DNA from 4 places in the Streptomyces sp. NPDC002734 genome. Region 4 is predicted to be linked to each of the others. Evidence: riboswitches for the same ligand, from Rfam matches in the RefSeq annotation. Region 4 holds a riboswitch; each other region holds the start of a gene.
The links. Region 4 has a riboswitch for cyclic di-AMP ahead of ABT026_RS25540 (M23 family metallopeptidase). Riboswitches for the same ligand answer to the same signal wherever they lie in the genome.
Positions count from the first base shown of each region.

Region 1: linked by a shared signal. The riboswitch ahead of ABT026_RS11140 (M23 family metallopeptidase) and the one ahead of ABT026_RS25540 (M23 family metallopeptidase) in region 4 are both predicted to bind cyclic di-AMP.
Region 2: linked by a shared signal. The riboswitch ahead of ABT026_RS09035 (transglycosylase family protein) and the one ahead of ABT026_RS25540 (M23 family metallopeptidase) in region 4 are both predicted to bind cyclic di-AMP.
Region 3: linked by a shared signal. The riboswitch ahead of ABT026_RS16230 (M23 family metallopeptidase) and the one ahead of ABT026_RS25540 (M23 family metallopeptidase) in region 4 are both predicted to bind cyclic di-AMP.

Region 1 covers NZ_JBEOVU010000009.1:182,964-187,164, forward strand. The annotation lists gene ABT026_RS11125 (dihydrofolate reductase family protein) at 1-763, shown strand, start outside; tRNA gene ABT026_RS11130 (tRNA-Met) at 813-886, shown strand; gene ABT026_RS11135 (PP2C family protein-serine/threonine phosphatase) at 1,019-2,152, shown strand; cyclic di-AMP (ydaO/yuaA leader) riboswitch at 2,387-2,526, shown strand; gene ABT026_RS11140 (M23 family metallopeptidase) at 2,538-3,578, shown strand; gene ABT026_RS11145 (aldo/keto reductase) at 3,672-4,201, shown strand, end outside.
Region 2 covers NZ_JBEOVU010000007.1:123,723-127,923, reverse strand. The annotation lists gene eno (phosphopyruvate hydratase) at 58-1,338, opposite strand; gene ABT026_RS09035 (transglycosylase family protein) at 1,632-2,330, opposite strand; cyclic di-AMP (ydaO/yuaA leader) riboswitch at 2,335-2,503, opposite strand; gene ABT026_RS09030 (transglycosylase family protein) at 2,745-3,965, opposite strand; gene ABT026_RS09025 (cytochrome P450 family protein) at 4,102-4,201, opposite strand, start outside.
Region 3 covers NZ_JBEOVU010000016.1:21,984-26,184, reverse strand. The annotation lists gene ABT026_RS16235 (SGNH/GDSL hydrolase family protein) at 79-870, opposite strand; gene ABT026_RS16230 (M23 family metallopeptidase) at 1,070-1,921, opposite strand; cyclic di-AMP (ydaO/yuaA leader) riboswitch at 1,926-2,090, opposite strand; gene ABT026_RS16225 (tyrosine-protein phosphatase) at 2,543-3,340, shown strand; gene ABT026_RS16220 (DUF6126 family protein) at 3,447-3,605, opposite strand; gene ABT026_RS16215 (helix-turn-helix domain-containing protein) at 3,602-4,201, opposite strand, start outside.
Region 4 covers NZ_JBEOVU010000033.1:57,928-62,128, forward strand. The annotation lists gene ABT026_RS25530 (HPr family phosphocarrier protein) at 1-53, shown strand, start outside; gene ABT026_RS25535 (GntR family transcriptional regulator) at 243-950, opposite strand; gene ABT026_RS25540 (M23 family metallopeptidase) at 1,133-1,885, opposite strand; cyclic di-AMP (ydaO/yuaA leader) riboswitch at 1,899-2,068, opposite strand; gene ABT026_RS25545 (M16 family metallopeptidase) at 2,296-3,684, opposite strand; gene ABT026_RS25550 (M16 family metallopeptidase) at 3,681-4,201, opposite strand, start outside.

The DNA of each region.
Region 1 (4,201 bases), on a different contig from region 4:
GGTCCCGGTGGGACCGGAACTGGACTGGCGGGCCGTTCTGGAGCACCTCCACGCCGTCCACCGGGTGCGACGGCTGATGGTGGAGGGAGGCGGCAGCGTCCACACCCAGCTGCTGCGCCTCGGACTCGCCGACGAGCTCCAGCTGGCGCTGGCCCCGCTGCTGGTCGGCGAACCGGACGCGCCGCGGCTCTTCGGCCCGGGTGGCTATCCGCCGGGCCGCCTGCGGCTGGAGGAGACCCGGCCGGTGGGCGATGTGGTGCTCGCCCGCTACCGGCCGGTCGCCCCGGGCGCCGGCCCCTCGGTCTCCGCCGCCGACCGGTACTGGCTGGGCCTCGCCTGCGACCTGGCCGAGGAGTGCCCGCCGTCCCGCACCGCGTTCAGCGTGGGCGCGGTGGTGGTGGCCGAGGACGGGACCGAGCTGGCCCGCGGCCACTCCCGGGAGGGGGGCGACCCGGTGGTCCACGCGGAGGAGGCGGCGCTCGCCAAGATCGACCCGGCCGACCCGCGGCTGCCCGGGGCCACCGTCTACAGCAGCCTGGAGCCCTGTGCCCGCCGTGCCTCCCGGCCGGCCCCGTGCGCGCGGCTGATCCTCGACGCGGGGGTGCGGCGGGTGGTCACCGCCTGGCGGGAGCCCGACACCTTCGTGGCGGCCGCGGACGGCAGCGGGGTGCTGGCGGCGGGCGGCGTCCGGGTGGTGCTGCTGCCCGAGTACGAGGAGCGTGCCGTGCGGCCCAACCGCCACCTGTCCGGCGGGGCGACGTGAACCGATTCGCTTTTCCCCCGCGCCATGTCGTACAGTGAAGACACAACGACGCGGGGTGGAGCAGCTCGGTAGCTCGCTGGGCTCATAACCCAGAGGTCGCAGGTTCAAATCCTGTCCCCGCTACTGAAGACTCAGGGCCGGAATCCTTTCAAGGATTCCGGCCCTGAGTGTTTGTGTCGTGCTCTCCTTCCTCCGCTTCATCCGCCCGGAGGCCAGCGGTCGCCGCTTTCGCCCGGGCGCGGAACGATGGTCTCCATGCTGAGGCGAGGCGGACCGGTGGATCCGGAGATCGAGGAGGCCCTCGGGTCCGGCCGCCGGTGGTTCCACTACGCCCGCATGGTGCTGCGGGTGCTGCCGTTCATCGCCCTGGTACTCGGCCTGGTCTACGACGGCCTGACGCCGCCGGACGTGACCCCGGTGCCGTTCTTCGCCGCCGCCCCGCTCATCGCGGCCCCGCTCTACACCCTCCGGGCAACGGTGCTCATCGGACTGCTGGCCACCGGTTGCATCCTCACCATGGAACTGATCCGGGACGCGAACTCGCCGGCGCTGCTGGCCACCGAGCTGTTCACGGTGGTCGTCGTCTCGGTGCTGTCGTGCGTGATGAACACCGCGGTGCACCGGGTCGACCTGCGCCTCGCGTCCGCCCGGCAGATGGCCGAGGCGGCGATGCGAGCCGTGATGCCGCCGCCGCAGCGGCGGATCGGCGCCCTGCGGATCGCCTCGCGGTACGAGGCCGCCCTCCAGGAGGCGAACATCGGCGGCGATCTCTACGCCGTGCACGACACCCCGCACGGGGTGCGGATGGTGCTGGGGGACGTGCGCGGTAAGGGGATGGAGGCCGTGGCCGCGGTCGCGGTCGTCGTCGGCGCCTTCCGCGAGGTGGCGGAACGGGCCGACAGCATCGAGCAGGCCGCGGAACACATGGAACAGGCGGTGGTGCGTGAGCGGGACCGACGGGCGGTGGAGCTGGAGCAGCAGGAGGGCTTTGTGCCGGCGGTGTTCGCCGAGTTCTCCCAGGACGGCCGGAGCGTGTCGATCGTCAACCACGGTCATCCGCCGCCGCTGCTGCTGGAGCCGGGGGCGCCGCCGCGGTTGCTGGACCCGGGGGAGGCCGGGAGTCCGCTCGCCCTCTCGGAGCTCACCGGGCCGCCCCGACCCGGACCGCCCGTTCCGCTGCGGCCGGGCGCCACGGTGCTCTTCTACACCGACGGCCTGACCGAGGCGCGGGACGAGGAAGGTGTGTTCTACGACCCGGTCGCGCGGCTGGAGGGGCGGGACTTCCGAGAGCCGGAGGACCTTCTGCAGTTCCTGTCCGAGGACGTGGCCCTGCACTCCGGGGGAGACGTCGAGGACGACATGGCCCTGCTCGTCGTACGGACCCTGTGACCGGCCGGAACACGGCAGCGGCACCCGGTACGCAGGGGGACCCCGGTGTAACGATCAAGCCAAGGCGGCGGTGGCCGTGTGACCGAAGCCATGTCCGTTTCGCCCTGATGAACCTCCATAGGTTCGGGCCACAGGGTCGGACGATGTGAAGGAACGGCTTGGAAATGAGCCACCGCTTCTATTAACGTTCGATAACGCAGCGCGCGGCTGTCCCAGCCGTCACAAGCGACGGCTCCGTGCGCTCTGCCGAATCCCGTAAGGGAACCGGGGAACCACTTTCCGGGGTGAATCGGGCGTATCTCCGTATACGCGCGTAGGAGACCTTCCCGCTCCGAACCCGTCAGCTAACCCGGTAGGCGAGACGGAAGGAAAGGAGCGCGCCCCCGTGGCGTCCAACCCCCCTGCCCCTGAACTGCCCTTCGTGCCGAGCCAGCGTGCGGCCGCCGACGCGTACGGTCCCGCCGGATTCCCCGGCGAGGGCTCCTTCGAGGAGTGGAACCCCAGCGAGGGGACGGTCTCCAGAGGCCGTCACCGGGTGACCAAGCAGCGGGGCCTGGCCCGCAGTTCCACCGTCCTCGGCGTCGGTGTGATCGCCGCCGTCGGCGCGGGCGGCATGGCCACCGCCGCGCCCGGCAAGGCCCCGGTGCACATCACCATGCCGCAGATGCCGTCGCTGGACCCGGTCACCTCCCTGCTTCCCGGCGGCGACGAGACCGAAACCGCGGCCGCCGAGCAGGCCCCCAGCGTCCTCGGCGAGATGGGCGTGGGCGTCGCCCCGGCCGAGACTCCGTCCTCCGCCGACGCCGGCGAGGCGCTGCGCACCCGCATCATGGCGCAGGCCGCCCAGCAGGAGCAGGAGGCCGAGACGCAGGCCGCGCTGGAGGCCCAGGAGGCCGCCGCCCAGGCCGCCGCCGAGAAGGCGGCCAAGGAGAAGGCGGAGGCGGAGGCCCGTGAGGCCGCCGCCGAGAAGGCCGAGGAGGAGGCCAAGGCCAAGGCCGAGGCCGAGCGCATCGCCAAGCTGGCGGCCAGCTTCGTCTCGCCGGCGTCCTCCTACACGATCACCTCCACGTACATGCAGGCCGGCTCCATGTGGTCCTCCGGCTACCACACGGGCCTGGACCTCGCGGCTCCCACCGGCACGCTGCTGAAGGCCGTCCACACCGGCACCGTCACCGAGGCCGGCTGGGCCGGCTCGTACGGCTACCGGACCATCCTCACCCTCGAGGACGGCACCGAGCTCTGGTACTGCCACCAGTCCTCGATCAACGTCAGCGTCGGCCAGAAGGTGACCACCGGCGACGTCATCGGCCGGGTGGGCGCGACCGGCAACGTCACCGGCCCGCACCTGCACCTCGAGGTGCACCCGGGCGGCGGCGACGGCGTCGACCCGATGGCCTGGATGGCCGCGCGCGGCGTCAACCTCTGACGAACGCCGGTTCCCTCCCCCCGCTTTCGAACAGATGCGGTCGGCCGGCGGCGCGTCGGAATGCGCCGCCGGCCGGACGCGTTGGTGACCGTCATGAGTGAACTGCGCAAGCTGGGTACGTCCGGCCTCGAGGTGTTCCCGCTCGCCCTCGGCGGCAACGTCTTCGGATGGACCGCCGACGAGCGGGAGTCCTTCGCCGTCCTCGACGCGTACACCGCGGCGGGCGGCAACTTCGTCGACACCGCCGACTCGTACTCCGCCTGGGTGGAGGGCAACGAGGGCGGCGAGTCGGAGACCGTCATCGGCAGGTGGCTCAAGGCCCGGGGCAACCGCTCCGAGGTCGTGGTCGCCACCAAGGTGAGCCAGCACCCGCAATACCGCGGGCTGTCCGCCGCCAACATCAGGGCGGCGGCGGAGGCTTCGCTGCGCCGGCTGGGCACCGACCACATCGACCTGTACTACACGCACTTCGACCAGCCCGAAACGCCGGTCGAGGAGATCCTGCTCGCCCTCGACCAACTGGTCCGCGAGGGCAAGGTGCGGGCGATCGGCGCGTCCAACATCACCGCCGAGCGGCTCCAGGAGTCGCTGGACTTCTCCGAGCGCGAGGGCTTCGCCCGCTA
Region 2 (4,201 bases), on a different contig from region 4:
CCCCGGAGCCGGAGCTCCGGGGGCACGGTCGGGCGTCGCGGCCCGGGGGCCGGGGTGTCAGCCCTTGAAGCGCGGGAAGGCGCTGCGGCCGGCGTACACCGCGGCGTCGTCGAGGATCTCCTCGATGCGCAGCAGCTGGTTGTACTTGGCGACGCGCTCGGAGCGGGCCGGGGCGCCGGTCTTGATCTGGCCGCAGTTGGTGGCGACGGCGAGGTCGGCGATGGTGACGTCCTCGGTCTCGCCGGAGCGGTGGGACATCATGCACTTGAAGCCGTTGCGCTGGGCCAGCTCGACGGCGTCCAGGGTCTCGGTCAGCGAGCCGATCTGGTTGACCTTCACCAGCAGGGCGTTGGCGGCGCCCTCCTCGATGCCGCGGCCCAGGCGCTCCGGGTTGGTGACGAAGAGGTCGTCGCCGACGAGCTGGACCTTGTCGCCCAGCTTGTCGGTGATGGTCTTCCAGCCGTCCCAGTCGTCCTCGAACAGCGGGTCCTCGATGGAGACGAGCGGGTAGGCCGCGACGAGCTCCTCGTAGTACTCCGTCATCTCGGCGGCGGAGCGCTCCTTGCCCTCGAAGAGGTACTTGCCGTCCTTGTAGAACTCGGAGGCGGCGACGTCGAGGGCGAGGGCGATCTGCTGGCCGGGGGTGTAGCCGGCCTCCTTGATCGCCTCGAGGATCAGGTCCAGCGCCTCGCGGTTGGAGCCGAGGTTGGGGGCGAAGCCGCCCTCGTCGCCGAGGCCGGTGGCCAGGCCCTTGGTCTTCAGCACCTTCTTGAGGGTGTGGTAGACCTCGGTGCCCCAGCGCAGGGCCTCGGAGAAGGACTCGGCGCCGATCGGCGCGATCATGAACTCCTGGATGTCCACGTTGGAGTCGGCGTGCGAGCCGCCGTTCAGGATGTTCATCATCGGCACCGGCAGCAGGTGCGCGTTGGGGCCGCCCAGGTAGCGGAAGAGCGGCAGGTCGCTGGCCTCGGAGGCGGCGTGGGCCACGGCGAGGGAGACGCCGAGGATGGCGTTGGCGCCGAGGGAGCCCTTGTTGTCGGTGGCGTCCAGGTCGAACATCGCCTGGTCGATCAGGCGCTGCTCGGTGGCGTCGTAGCCGACGAGCTCCGGGCCGATCTGCTCGATGACGGCGAGGACGGCCTTCTCCACGCCCTTGCCGAGGTAGCGGTTCTTGTCACCGTCGCGAAGCTCAATGGCCTCGAAGGCGCCGGTGGAGGCGCCGGACGGAACAGCGGCACGGCCGGTGCTGCCGTCGTCGAGGCCGACCTCGACCTCGACCGTGGGGTTGCCTCGGGAGTCCAGGATTTCCCGGGCTACGACGACGTCGATGGACGGCACGAGCATCTCCTTCTGGGATGTGACGCGAGTGGCGCCGGACCACCTGGTCCGGCACGGGGTGCACAGCCTCCGTGGCTCTGCGAGACCGAGCCTAACCGGCCGGACGGGATCGGCCAGCCGGTCGCCCCCTCTACGGAGGGGTAACAGGAGATTAATTGTTCCGACCCGAAACAAAAAGTGGGCGGACGTATTGCGTGCAAATGCCCCGCCCCCGTGCGCGGATCACGCAACACGGGGGCGGGGCTGTCACGGGGGCGGGCGGCCGGCTCGGGTGGAGCCCGCCGCCCGGCGGGTCAGCTCAGGTGGAGCATCTGGCCCGGGTAGATCAGCTGCGGGTTCTGGACGACGTCCTTGTTCAGCTTGTACAGCTTCTTCCAGCCGCCCTTGGTGTGGTGCTTCTCGGCGATCCGGCTGAGCGAGTCGCCCTTGCGGACCTTGTACTCGCCGTCACCCTTCAGCACCTTCTTGCCGGTGGGCGTCGTGACCTTCTCGGCCTTCTTCGGCTTCTCGGCCTTGGCGGGCTGGGCAGGCTTCTCGGCCTTCGGCGCGGGGGCCGGGGCGGCCTCCTGCTGCGGGGCCTGCTCCTGGGCGGGGGCCTCGGCGGCGCCGCCCTGGTACGGGGAGCTGGACAGGCCGACGCCGCAGTGCGGCCAGGCGCCCGGACCCTGCTCGGCGAGGACCTTCTCGGCTATCTCGATCTGCTGGGCCTTGGTGGCCTGGTTGGCCTGGGCGGCGTACTGGGTGCCGCCGAAGCCGGCCCAGGTCTGGTTGGTGAACTGCAGACCGCCGTAGAACCCGTTGCCGGTGTTGATGGACCAGTCGCCGCCCGACTCGCACTGGGCGACGGCGTCCCACTCGGACTCGGTGGCGGCCGAGGCGGTGCCCGCGGTGATCAGCGGGGCGGCCACGACGGCGCCGGTGAGACCGGCGACGGCGATGGCGCGCTTGGCCTTGGAGGGGCGACGGTGCTTGCCCTGGCAGGAAAACGACATGGAGGTATCCCCTCACCGACGCCTGCGAGGTGAGCTGTCGGGTTCGGGCTATGAGGGTCGCCCGGCCGCGCACCTCCCGGTGCACGGCTTCACCCCTAGCCGGTCCGGCGATCTCGCTGCCGGACACGGCGCTTACCTGGTTCCCCCGCTCCTGCCTACGGCGCATGACGCGACGACATGTCCCGTACGGCCGTTGGCAGGATTAGGCGTGACGGCCGCCGGGGCCCGCTGGAGCGAGCGGTTCGACGTTAGCCACGCCCAGGCCGGGATTTCAAAGACGATCAGGGCTTCTGAGACCCATCTCTCACTTCTCCGGAATCAGACATTCCAGGACGAAAGGGTGGGTAACTCCCCCGATTTTGCCCGGCTTTCACCCTGCCTGATCGTCTCGTCCCCTGCCGTCCCCGGCCCGGCTCAGGCGGGGAGGGACAGCTTCGTGCCCGCCACCAGACGGTCCGGGTCGTCCCCGATCAGGTCCTTGTTGGCCTCGTACAGGGCGCGCCAGCCGCCCTGTACGTCCTGCGACTTGGCGATGGAGACGAGGCTCTCGCCGGCCCTCACGGTGTAGGTGCCCGCGGGGGCCGCGTGGCGGCCCGAGGAGCCGCTCGTGCTCTGCGTGCTCTCCTCGGCGCTGGTGCCGCGGTGGCGGCCGGAGCCGGAGGAGGCCTCGGAGTCCTCCTGGGTGGCGGCGTCGTCGCCGAAGAGCGGGGTGTCGTCCCCGAACAGCGGGTCGCCCTCGCCGTCGAACAGCGGGGCGTCCTCGTCGGACGAGCCGGTGTCGCCGGTCTCCTCCTGGTCCGCGTCGCCCTTGCCCTCGCCGGTGCCGTTGCCGGTGTCGCCGTGGTCGCCGGACTGGCCGCCGCCGTGCTCGCCCGCGTCGCCGCCGCCGACCTCGGGCAGGTCCGGGACGACGGGGGCGCCGGTGCCGGTGTCGACCAGGCCCAGGTCCTCGCCGAGGTCCAGTCCCTCGTCCTGCCCGGCCTCCTGGCCGAGGTCCAGGGACCCGCCGTCCGCCGGCGCGTAGTCGGCGCCCGGGAAGAGGCCGTGACCCGCGCCCCGGAGCATCCCCTGGTCGGCGTCGCCGGCCGCCTCGGCCGAGCCGGAGCCGCGCGCCTCGTCCGCGCGCCCGGCGCCGGAACCGCCGGTGCGGTCGCCGCCGGCGGACCCCCAGCCGGAGGCCGAGCCGTCGAAGGAGCCGGAGTCCGTCACGTCGCCGGTGCGCAGCGCGTCCACGCCGGTGTCCACCTGGGCGGCGGGGGCGTTCTCGCGCAGACCGTTCATCGCGCCACAGGCGAGCCACGGGGTCGCGCCCTGCTCGGCGAGGATGCGCTCGGCCACGGCGATCTGCTGCGAACGGCTCGCCTCGGCCGGGTTGGAGGCGTACGACAGGCCGCCGTTGCCCTCCCACTGGTCCTGGGTGAGCTGGAGACCGCCGAAGAACCCGTTGTCGGTGTCGGCGCTCCAGGCACCTCCGCTCTCACACTCGGCGACCCGGTCCCAGGTCGCCCCGTCGGCCGCGCTCGCGCCGGTGGCCGCGAAGAGCGGCAGGGCGAGGGCGGACCCGGTCACGCCGGCTGCGACGACGACCGCCGGCGCCTGACGGGGGCGGCGGTGACGACCGTTTCCGGAGAGCATGCGGATGCCTTTCGTCGACTGCTGTGGGCGCGCGACCACGTCCGGCACCGCGCCGGCGGGGTCGTCACGTCTGTGCGGGAACGTAGCCGGTGATCATCGTTCGTCACAACTCGATGTCGCACAGAACACACGAACATCACAGAACTGTCGAACTATTGCTTCCACTTGGTCCCGGCTCGGGAGTGAACTCGACCGGAAGAGTCCGCAGGCCACGCATGATGAGACCGCCGCGCCAG
Region 3 (4,201 bases), on a different contig from region 4:
GGCGGAAGGGACCGCGAGCCGCCCCGCCGGACCCCGCCGGGCGGGCGGCTTCACCGCCACGCCCCGACGGCCCGCGCGTCAGACCGCCCTGGCGAGCCAGGACTTGAGGTCGTCCAGCGCCAGCTGCCCCTTGGCGACGATCGTGTCGCCCGAGGACTCGCCGCGCAGGCGGCGCCCGATCCACGGCACCAGGTGCTCCCGCGCCCAGTGGACGTCGTCGAGGCGGACCTCGAGCACGCCGCGCTGGGGGCGCGGGGGCCAGGGCTGCTCCGGGTCGGCGGGGACCTCGAGACCGAGGACCTGGCCGGCCCGCAGCGCCACCCGGGTGTGCCCCTCGGCGGAGAGGTGCAGGCGGTCGCTGTCCCAGGCGCGGCGGTCCTGGACGCTGCGCAGGGACCACAGGTCCAGCACCGGGCAGCCGTACCGGTCGGCGATGGCGCGGACGTGCCCGTTGTACGTGGCGATCTTCCCGCGCAGGTGCTTGAGGACGGGGACGCCCCGGGTGTCGAAGCCGGTCGCGACGAGGACGGTCCCGGCCGCGGAGGCGAGCTCCGCGACGGCCTTCTCGAAGCGCTCGGCGACGTCGTCGGGGTCGGTGCCGGGCCGCAGGATGTCGTTGCCGCCGGCGCAGATGGACACCAGGTCGGGGGCGAGGTCACGGACCTGGGGGACCTGGTCGGCGGCGACCTGGTCGAGGAGCTTCCCGCGCACGGCGAGGTTGGCGTAGCGGAAGTCGCCCTCCGGCCTGCGGTCGGCGAGGAGGACCGCGAGGCGGTCGGCCCAGCCGACGAACGTCCCGTCGGGCCCGGGGTCCCCGACGCCCTCGGTGAAGCTGTCCCCGACGGCCACGTACGACCCGACCGACCCGATCACTGTTCTTCTGTCATTCTTCGAATCGTCTGCCACATCGAGGCATCCTCCTCCTTCGGTTGTGAGCTACGCGACCGTAGGGAGGGGTTGACGGCGGGTGAGAAATACCACGTGTGAGGGCCCGAACACACCGAGGACCGCACCCCGGCGGGGGGTGCGGCCCTCGGTTCGCGTGCGACCGCCAGGTCCCTCAGGGGCGTCAGCCGAGGCTGACCCCGTGCGAGTTGAGGTAGGCCACCGGGTCGACGTCGGAGCCGTAGTCGGGGCTGGTGCGGATCTCGAGGTGCAGGTGCGGGCCGGTCACGTTGCCGGTGGCGCCGGACAGGCCGATCTGTTGGCCGACCGTCACGGTCTGCCCGACGGAGACGGACAGCTGCGACTGGTGGGCGTACTGGGAGTACATGCCGTCGGCGTGCTGGATGACGACCTGGTTGCCGTAGGCGCCGCCGTCGCCGGCCGCCACCACGGTGCCCGCGGCGATCGCCTTGATCGGGGTGCCGGTGGGGATCACGAAGTCGGAGCCGGTGTGGTAGCCGCTGGACCACATGCCGCCGGGCGTGTGGTAGGCGGTGCCCAGGCTCGCGGCGTCCACGGGAGCGGTGTAGCCGCTCGTGGCGGCGGCGTCGGCGACCGTGGTCTTCGGGGCGGCGGGCTTCGCGGGGGCGGCCTTCGCGGCGGTCCTGGCCTTGGCGGGCTTGGCGGCCGCCTTCTTGCCGAGGTCCAGCTTGGTGCCGGGCTTGATCAGGCGCGGGTTGTCGCCGACGGCCTCGCGGTTGATCTTGTACAGCTTCTTCCAGCCGCCCGCGACCTTCTTCTTCTCGGCGATCTTCGAGAGGGAGTCGCCCTTCTTGACCGTGTAGGTCTGGCCGACGGCCTTCTTCGCTGCGGCCGGCACGCTCTGCGCCGCGTTCTGCGGAGCGGCGGCGTGGGCGGTGGCGGAGCCCATCAGGGGCAGGCCGAGCACCATGGCGCCCGTTCCGGCGACGGCGATGGAGCGGGTGAGGCGCTGGACGCCGGTGGGACGGCGGTGCTGCTGACGCTTCGCGGGCATGACGTTGTCCTCTCCGTCGCCTGCGAGGTGAGCTGTCGGGTGCGGGCTGGAGATGCCCGGCCGCGCCGTGCGCGGCTTTACCCCAAGCCCGTTCCGGAGACCGGAACAGGCGTGTACCTGTGGGTCCCCCGCTCCTGCCGTACTCGGGTTACTCGGGTGAGTGTGAGAGATCCGGGCGGCGGCAGGATTAGGCGTCCGTCCGGATCGGATGGTGAACGTAAGCGACCGGAGCGCAACCGGACAAGCGCCGGATTTCCACGAACGTGCATTCTTTGTGATCACTTAAGGGCAAAACGGTCACAGAGAGTCGCCGAGCCTCCCGCAACTCCCGCCCCGTGAGGCCCAGTTGCACCACGGCCACCGACGACGCTCGGTCACCGGTATGAGGCTGCTCACCCACTCGCACCCCACGAGCCCCCCGATGCAGGAGAGTTGTTCTTTTCCCGGACAAGTCACCATTAGGCCCTTTTGCCCGAATCGCACAGTGCGTGAGTGGCCTGCGGGCGGAGGCGACCACGGCTCCGGGGCGGCGGCACCCTCCATGTCCTGGGGACGCGTGTCGTATCGTCGGAGCGCACCCGCCGGATGCCGCGCCGGCGGGGCCGAGTGGGAGGAGCCCCCGTGACGCAGCAGGCCCCGTCGACCGAGCCCCAGCTCGCCGGAGTGCGCAACTTTCGCGACGTGGGCGGGATGCCCACGTCGGACGGCCGCAAGGTGAGGCCCGGGGTTCTGTACCGCAGCGGCCATCTGGCGAGCGCGACCGCCGAGGACGCCGCCTTCCTCGCCTCCCTCGGCCTGCGCACGATCTTCGACTTCCGCAACGAGGCGGACCGGAGCCTGGAGGGGCCCGACGTCACGCTGCCCGGGGTCCAGGAGGTGCGCCTGCCGCTGTCCGACCCGGCCGACGGCGCCGAGTTCTGGCGCCGGGTCCGCCGCGGAGGGGTGGACGAGCTGCGGCCCCTGCTGGGCGACGGCCGCGCGGCGCAGCGCATGATCGCGTCGTACCGGCAGACCGTCCTCACCCGCACCGAGGAGCACTCCCGGGTGCTGCGCTCGCTGGCCGAGGAGGGCGCACCGGCCCTGATGCACTGCTCGGCCGGCAAGGACCGCGCGGGCCTGTCGATCGCGGTGACGCTGCTGGCCCTGGGCGTGGAGCGGGACGCGATCACGGAGGACTACCTGAAGTCGGGGGCCAAGCACCGGCGCTACAAGCTGCACCGCGGCGGCGAGTCCTCGGATCCCTACACGCCGGAGATCACCGAGCTGCTGAGCCCGCTGTTCGACGCGCGGCCCGAGTACCTGGGGACGGCGTTCGAGACGATCGAGGAGACCTGGGGCGGGGTCGACGCCTACCTGACGCGGGGACTGGGCATGACCCCGGAGCTGCGGGAGCGGCTGCGCGAGCGGCTCCTCGACTGATGGGGCCGGCATGAGGACACAGGCGTGAGGACACAGGGCGAGGGCCCGGGAGCGGACGTCCGCTGCCGGGCCCTCGCCCTGTGCCGGGCCGTACCGGCACCCCTGCTCAGTTCGCGCGGGCGCCCGCCTCGAAGAGCAGCCAGATGAAGCCGGCGAAGAGGTGGCCCGCCACGATGTAGACGAAGAGGCGGATCCACAGGGCACGCGGGAACTTGTCCTCGACGTTCCTGCGGTCGGGGACGTTGTTCTTCTCGGGGTTCGTCATGACGTCGCTCCGGACGGGGTCGGGTGGCCGCCGGGCGCCTCGGGTCCGAGGCAGAGGGCGGCCGTGGGGCTCTGCAGCAGGGTGTGGACGAACAGGAGCTCGGCGCCGTCCGGGCCCTCGGCGGCCAGGCGGTGCGGGGTGAGCGAGTCGAAGTGGGCGCTGTCGCCGGGGCCGAGCACGTGGGACGTGTCGCCCAGGTGGAGGCGGAGGGCTCCGGCGAGCACGTGCAGCCACTCCTCCCCCGGGTGGACCCGGACCACCTGGTCCTGGGGGCCGCCACTGTGCGGGATGCGGACGCGCAGGGCCTGCATGGCGCGTCCCGGCGCCCCGGCGGGCCAGTAGCTCCAGCCGCCGGCCCGGGTCTCCGCGGCGGCGGACGCCCGCACCACGGCCTCGCGGTCGGGGGTGGTCTCGCCGAGGAGTTCCGAGACGGTGGTGCCGTAGACGCGGGCGAGCCCGAGGAGGACGGGCAGGGACGGCTGACGGTGGCCGGTCTCCAGGCGGGAGAGGTGGGCCGGGGAGAGGTCGGCGGCCCGGGCGGCGGCCTCGAGGGTGAGGCCGGTCCGGTGCCGGAGTGCGCGGAGCGTCGGGGCTAC
Region 4 (4,201 bases):
CGGAGCTGCTGTCCGTGGACCGTCCGGAGCGCCCGGGGGAGGCGGAGCTGTGAGCGGGGCGGGACCGGGGCCCGTCGAAACGCGCCGCGCGCGAAATACCCCGCGCGAACAGGAACACGAATGCATCGCACCCCACGAATGGCCGCACGGCGAGAATTGCCGAGCCGACCCCGGAAAGGGCGCACCGAACAACGGAGCGGGAATTGCACCCGCGCACCCGCCTCTTGTATACGGCCCCCTTGTTAATTACGGAGGCCATTCATGTTTACGGCATGTTGCGAGGTCCTCACGCTGTCCGTGCGCGCCGCGCCTCCGCGGTTCTGACCGGGAATGCGCAGCCGGTACAGCACGGTCGAGCGCTCGGTGTGCAGTGCGGTCACCTGCCGGGCCCGCTCCCCGTCGCCCCGGGCCACGGCGTCCACGATGGCGCCGTGCTCGGCCCAGGTCTCCACGGGCGCGGGCAGCGGATCGAGCGCGTACATCCAGGCGATCTTGTGCCGCAGCTGGGTGAGCGTGGCGGTCAGCGCGGCGCTCCCGCAGGCCTGGGCCAGCGTCTCGTGGAACCAGCCGCCCAGCGACCGCAGCTCATCCCCGTATCCGCGCCGGGCCCGCTCCTGACCCAGCCTGACCAGGCCGCGGAGCACCTTGAGGTGGGCCTCGGTACGCCGCTGGGCGGCCCGGGCGGCGCCCAGCGGCTCCAGCAGCAGCCGCATCTCCAGCAGGTCGGCGGCCTCCTGCTCGGTCGGCTCCGCCACGCAGGCCCCGGCGTGCCGCCGGGTGACCACGAAGCCCTCGGCCTCCAGGGTGCGCAGCGCCTCGCGGACCGGGACGCGGGAGACGCCGTAGCGGCGGGCGAGGAGTTCCTCGGTCAGCCGGGTCCCGCGCTCGTGGACCCCGGCGACGATGTCGTCCCGGATCGCCGTGCATACCGAATGCGCGGGAATACGCATGCCGACCTCCGCCTCGATGAATAAGGCGACTCTAAGGCAATGCGCGTGAATTTCCGACGGGAAGTCGCACGGGAGAGGGAATTTTCGGCCGCTCCGCCGCCCGGTGCGCCCGGATACCGTACGGAACGACGAAAAAGCCCCCCGTCCCGGAAACCGGGCGGGGGGCTTTCGCGTGGGTGACGTCAGAGGTTCACGCCGTGGGAGCGGAGGTAGGCGACGGGGTCGATGTCGCTGCCGTACTCCGGGGAGGTGCGGGCCTCGAAGTGCAGGTGCGGGCCGGTGACGTTGCCGGTGGCGCCGGAGCGGCCGATGTGGGCGCCCGGGGTGACCGCCTGGCCGACGGCCACGCTGACCGAGGACAGGTGGCCGTACTGGGTGTACGTGCCGTCGTGCATCTTGATGACGACCTGGTAGCCGTAGGCGCCACCCCAGCCGGCCTCGACGACGGTGCCGCGGCCCACGGAGCGGACCGGGGTGCCGGAGGCGGCGTGGAAGTCGATGCCGGTGTGGCTGCCGGAGGACCAGATGCCGCCGCCCGCCTGGTAGGAGGTGGAGACGTAGGACCCGGCGATCGGGCTGACGAACATGTTGAGGCGGCGGAGACGCTCACGCTCGGCCTCGCGGGCGGCGCGCTCCTCGGCGGCCTCACGCTCGGCGCGGGCCTTCTCGGCGGCCGCGGCGCGGGCGGCGGCCTCGACGGCGGCCCGCTCCTGGGCCTCGGCCTGCTCGTCGATCTGCTCGGCGACGGAGTCGCCGATGGTGACGACGGGAAGCAGGCCGGTGGTCTCGGCGGGGGCCTCCGCCGCGACGGCGGGCGAGGCCAGGGTGCCGACGACGCCGGTGGTGGTGAGAGCGGCGAGGCCTGCCAGGCCGGCGGTGGTGCGGCTGGTCCGGCCGGGACGACGGTGCCTGCCGGGGGCGCAGTTGAACGCCATGAAGTGGCTGAGTCCTTTCCTTCCCTCTCGCCTGCCGGGTTAGCTGTCGGGTTCGGAGCAGGAAGGTCTCCTACGGGTTCCTCCCGCGTGACGGAAGGCGCCCGATTCACCCCAGGGGTACCGCTCGGTTGGGTCCCCGGCTCCCCTGGCTCGCGCCGTACGGGGATTAGGCGATGACTGCCCGGCGCCGCGGATGCGGAGCACAGGTGTGGCGGGCAGCCGGATCGAAGCTAGTTGGGTGATCAATCGGATAACAAACGGATCAAGACTTTTGTAGCGCACGCCACAGGGCAAACCGGACCCTTCTACGCGCATCGCACGGCTCCCGGACGAGCCGGCGCCGGACCGAACGAAGCGGGCCCCGGCGGCCGTAAGGCTCACCGGGGCCCGAAACCGCCCTGAACGGGCCGCTACTCGGCGCTCACCACGGTCACCTCGCCGATGCCCAGCTCCCGCACCGGGCCGGCGATCTGCGCGGCGTCGCCGACCAGGACCGTCACCAGACGGTCCACCGGGAAGGCGCTCACCACGGCCGCGGTGGCCTCCACCGTGCCGGTGGCGACGAGCTGCTGATAGAGCGTCGCCTGGAAGTCGTCCGGCAGGTGCTGTTCCACCTGGTCGGCCAGCGTGCCGGCGACCGCGGCGGCCGTCTCGTACTTCAGCGGCGCCACGCCCACCAGGTTCTGCACGGCGGTGTCCCGCTCGGCGTCGGTCAGGCCGCCCTCGGCGAGGGTGCGCAGCACCTGCCACAGGTCCTGCAGCGCGGGGCCGGTGTTGGGGGTGTCCACCGAGCCGCTGATCGCCAGCATCGCGGCGCCCGAACCGTCGGGGGCGGAGCGCAGGACCTGCCCGAAGGCGCGGACGCCGTACGTGTAGCCCTTCTCCTCGCGCAGCACCTTGTCCAGACGGGAGGTGAGCGTGCCGCCCAGGCAGTAGGTGCCGAGCACCTGGGCCGGCCAGACCCGGTCGTGCCGGTCCGGGCCGGTGCGGCCGATCAGCAACTGGGTCTGGACGGAGCCGGGACGGTCCACGATCACCACGCGGCCGGTGTCGTCCGACGTCACCGCCGGCACCGCGCGCGGGGCGGCCTGGGAGCCCTTCCAGGCGCCCAGCGTCTCGGCCAGCAGGGCGTCCAGGTCGACGCCGGTGAGGTCGCCGACCACCACGGCGGTCGAGGTGGCCGGACGGACGTGCCGCTCGTAGAAGGCGCGCACGGCGGCCGCGTCGATCTTCTCGACGGTGTCCTCGGTGCCCTGACGGGGGCGCGCCATCCGCGAGTTCGCCGGGAAGAGCTCCTTGTACAGCTCCTTGGCGGCACGGCGGGCCGGGTTGGCCAGCTCGTGCGGGATCTCGTCGAGCCGGTTGCGCACCAGGCGGGAGACCTCGTCCTCGGCGAACGCCGGGGCGCGCAGCGCGTCGGCCAGCAGGCCCAGCGCCTTGGGCAGCCGGGAGGCGGGGACCTCCAGGGAGACCCGCACGCCGGGGTGGTCGGCGTGCATGTCCAGCGTGGCGCCGCACCGCTCGAGTTCGGCGGCGAAGTCCTCGGCGGAGTGCTTGTCGGTGCCCTCGGCGAAGGCGCGCGCCATGATGGTGGCGACGCCGTCCAGGCCGAGCGGCTCGGCGTCCAGCGGGGCGTCCAGCAGCACCTCGACGGCCACGACCTGCTGGCCGGGGCGGTGGCAGCGCAGGACGGTCAGGCCGTTGTCGAGGGCGCCGCGCTCGGGCGCGGGGAACGCCCACGGCTTGGGCTCGCCGGCCTGCGGCTGGGGGTGGAACTCCATGGTGGCCAGGTCGGTCACTTGGCCTCCTCCTCTTCGTCCTCGTCGCCTTCGGCGTCCGCGCCCTCGGGAGTGATCGGTTCGTACACCAGGACCGCCCGGTTGTCGGGGCGCAGGCGGGCCTTGGCGACCTCCTGGACCTCCTCCGGCGTCACCTCCAGCACCCGCTCCACGGCGGTCAGCGCGAGCTGCGGGTCGCCGAACAGGACGGCGTACCGGCACAGTTCGTCGGCGCGGCCGGAGACCGTGCCGAGGCGGTCCAGCCACTCGCGCTCGAGCTGCGCCTGGGCGCGCTCCATCTCCTCGGCCGTCGGGCCCTCGGCGGCGAGCCGGGCGAGCTCCTCGTCGACGGCGGCCTCGATCACCGGCACCTCGACGTCGCCGGAGGTCTTGACGTCCAGCCAGCCCAGCGAGGGCGCTCCGGCCAGCCGCAGCAGGCCGAATCCGGCCGTCACCGCGGTGCGGTCGCGGCGCACCAGGCGGTTGTAGAGGCGGGAGGACTCGCCGTAGCCGAGGATGGTCAGCGCCACGTCGGCGG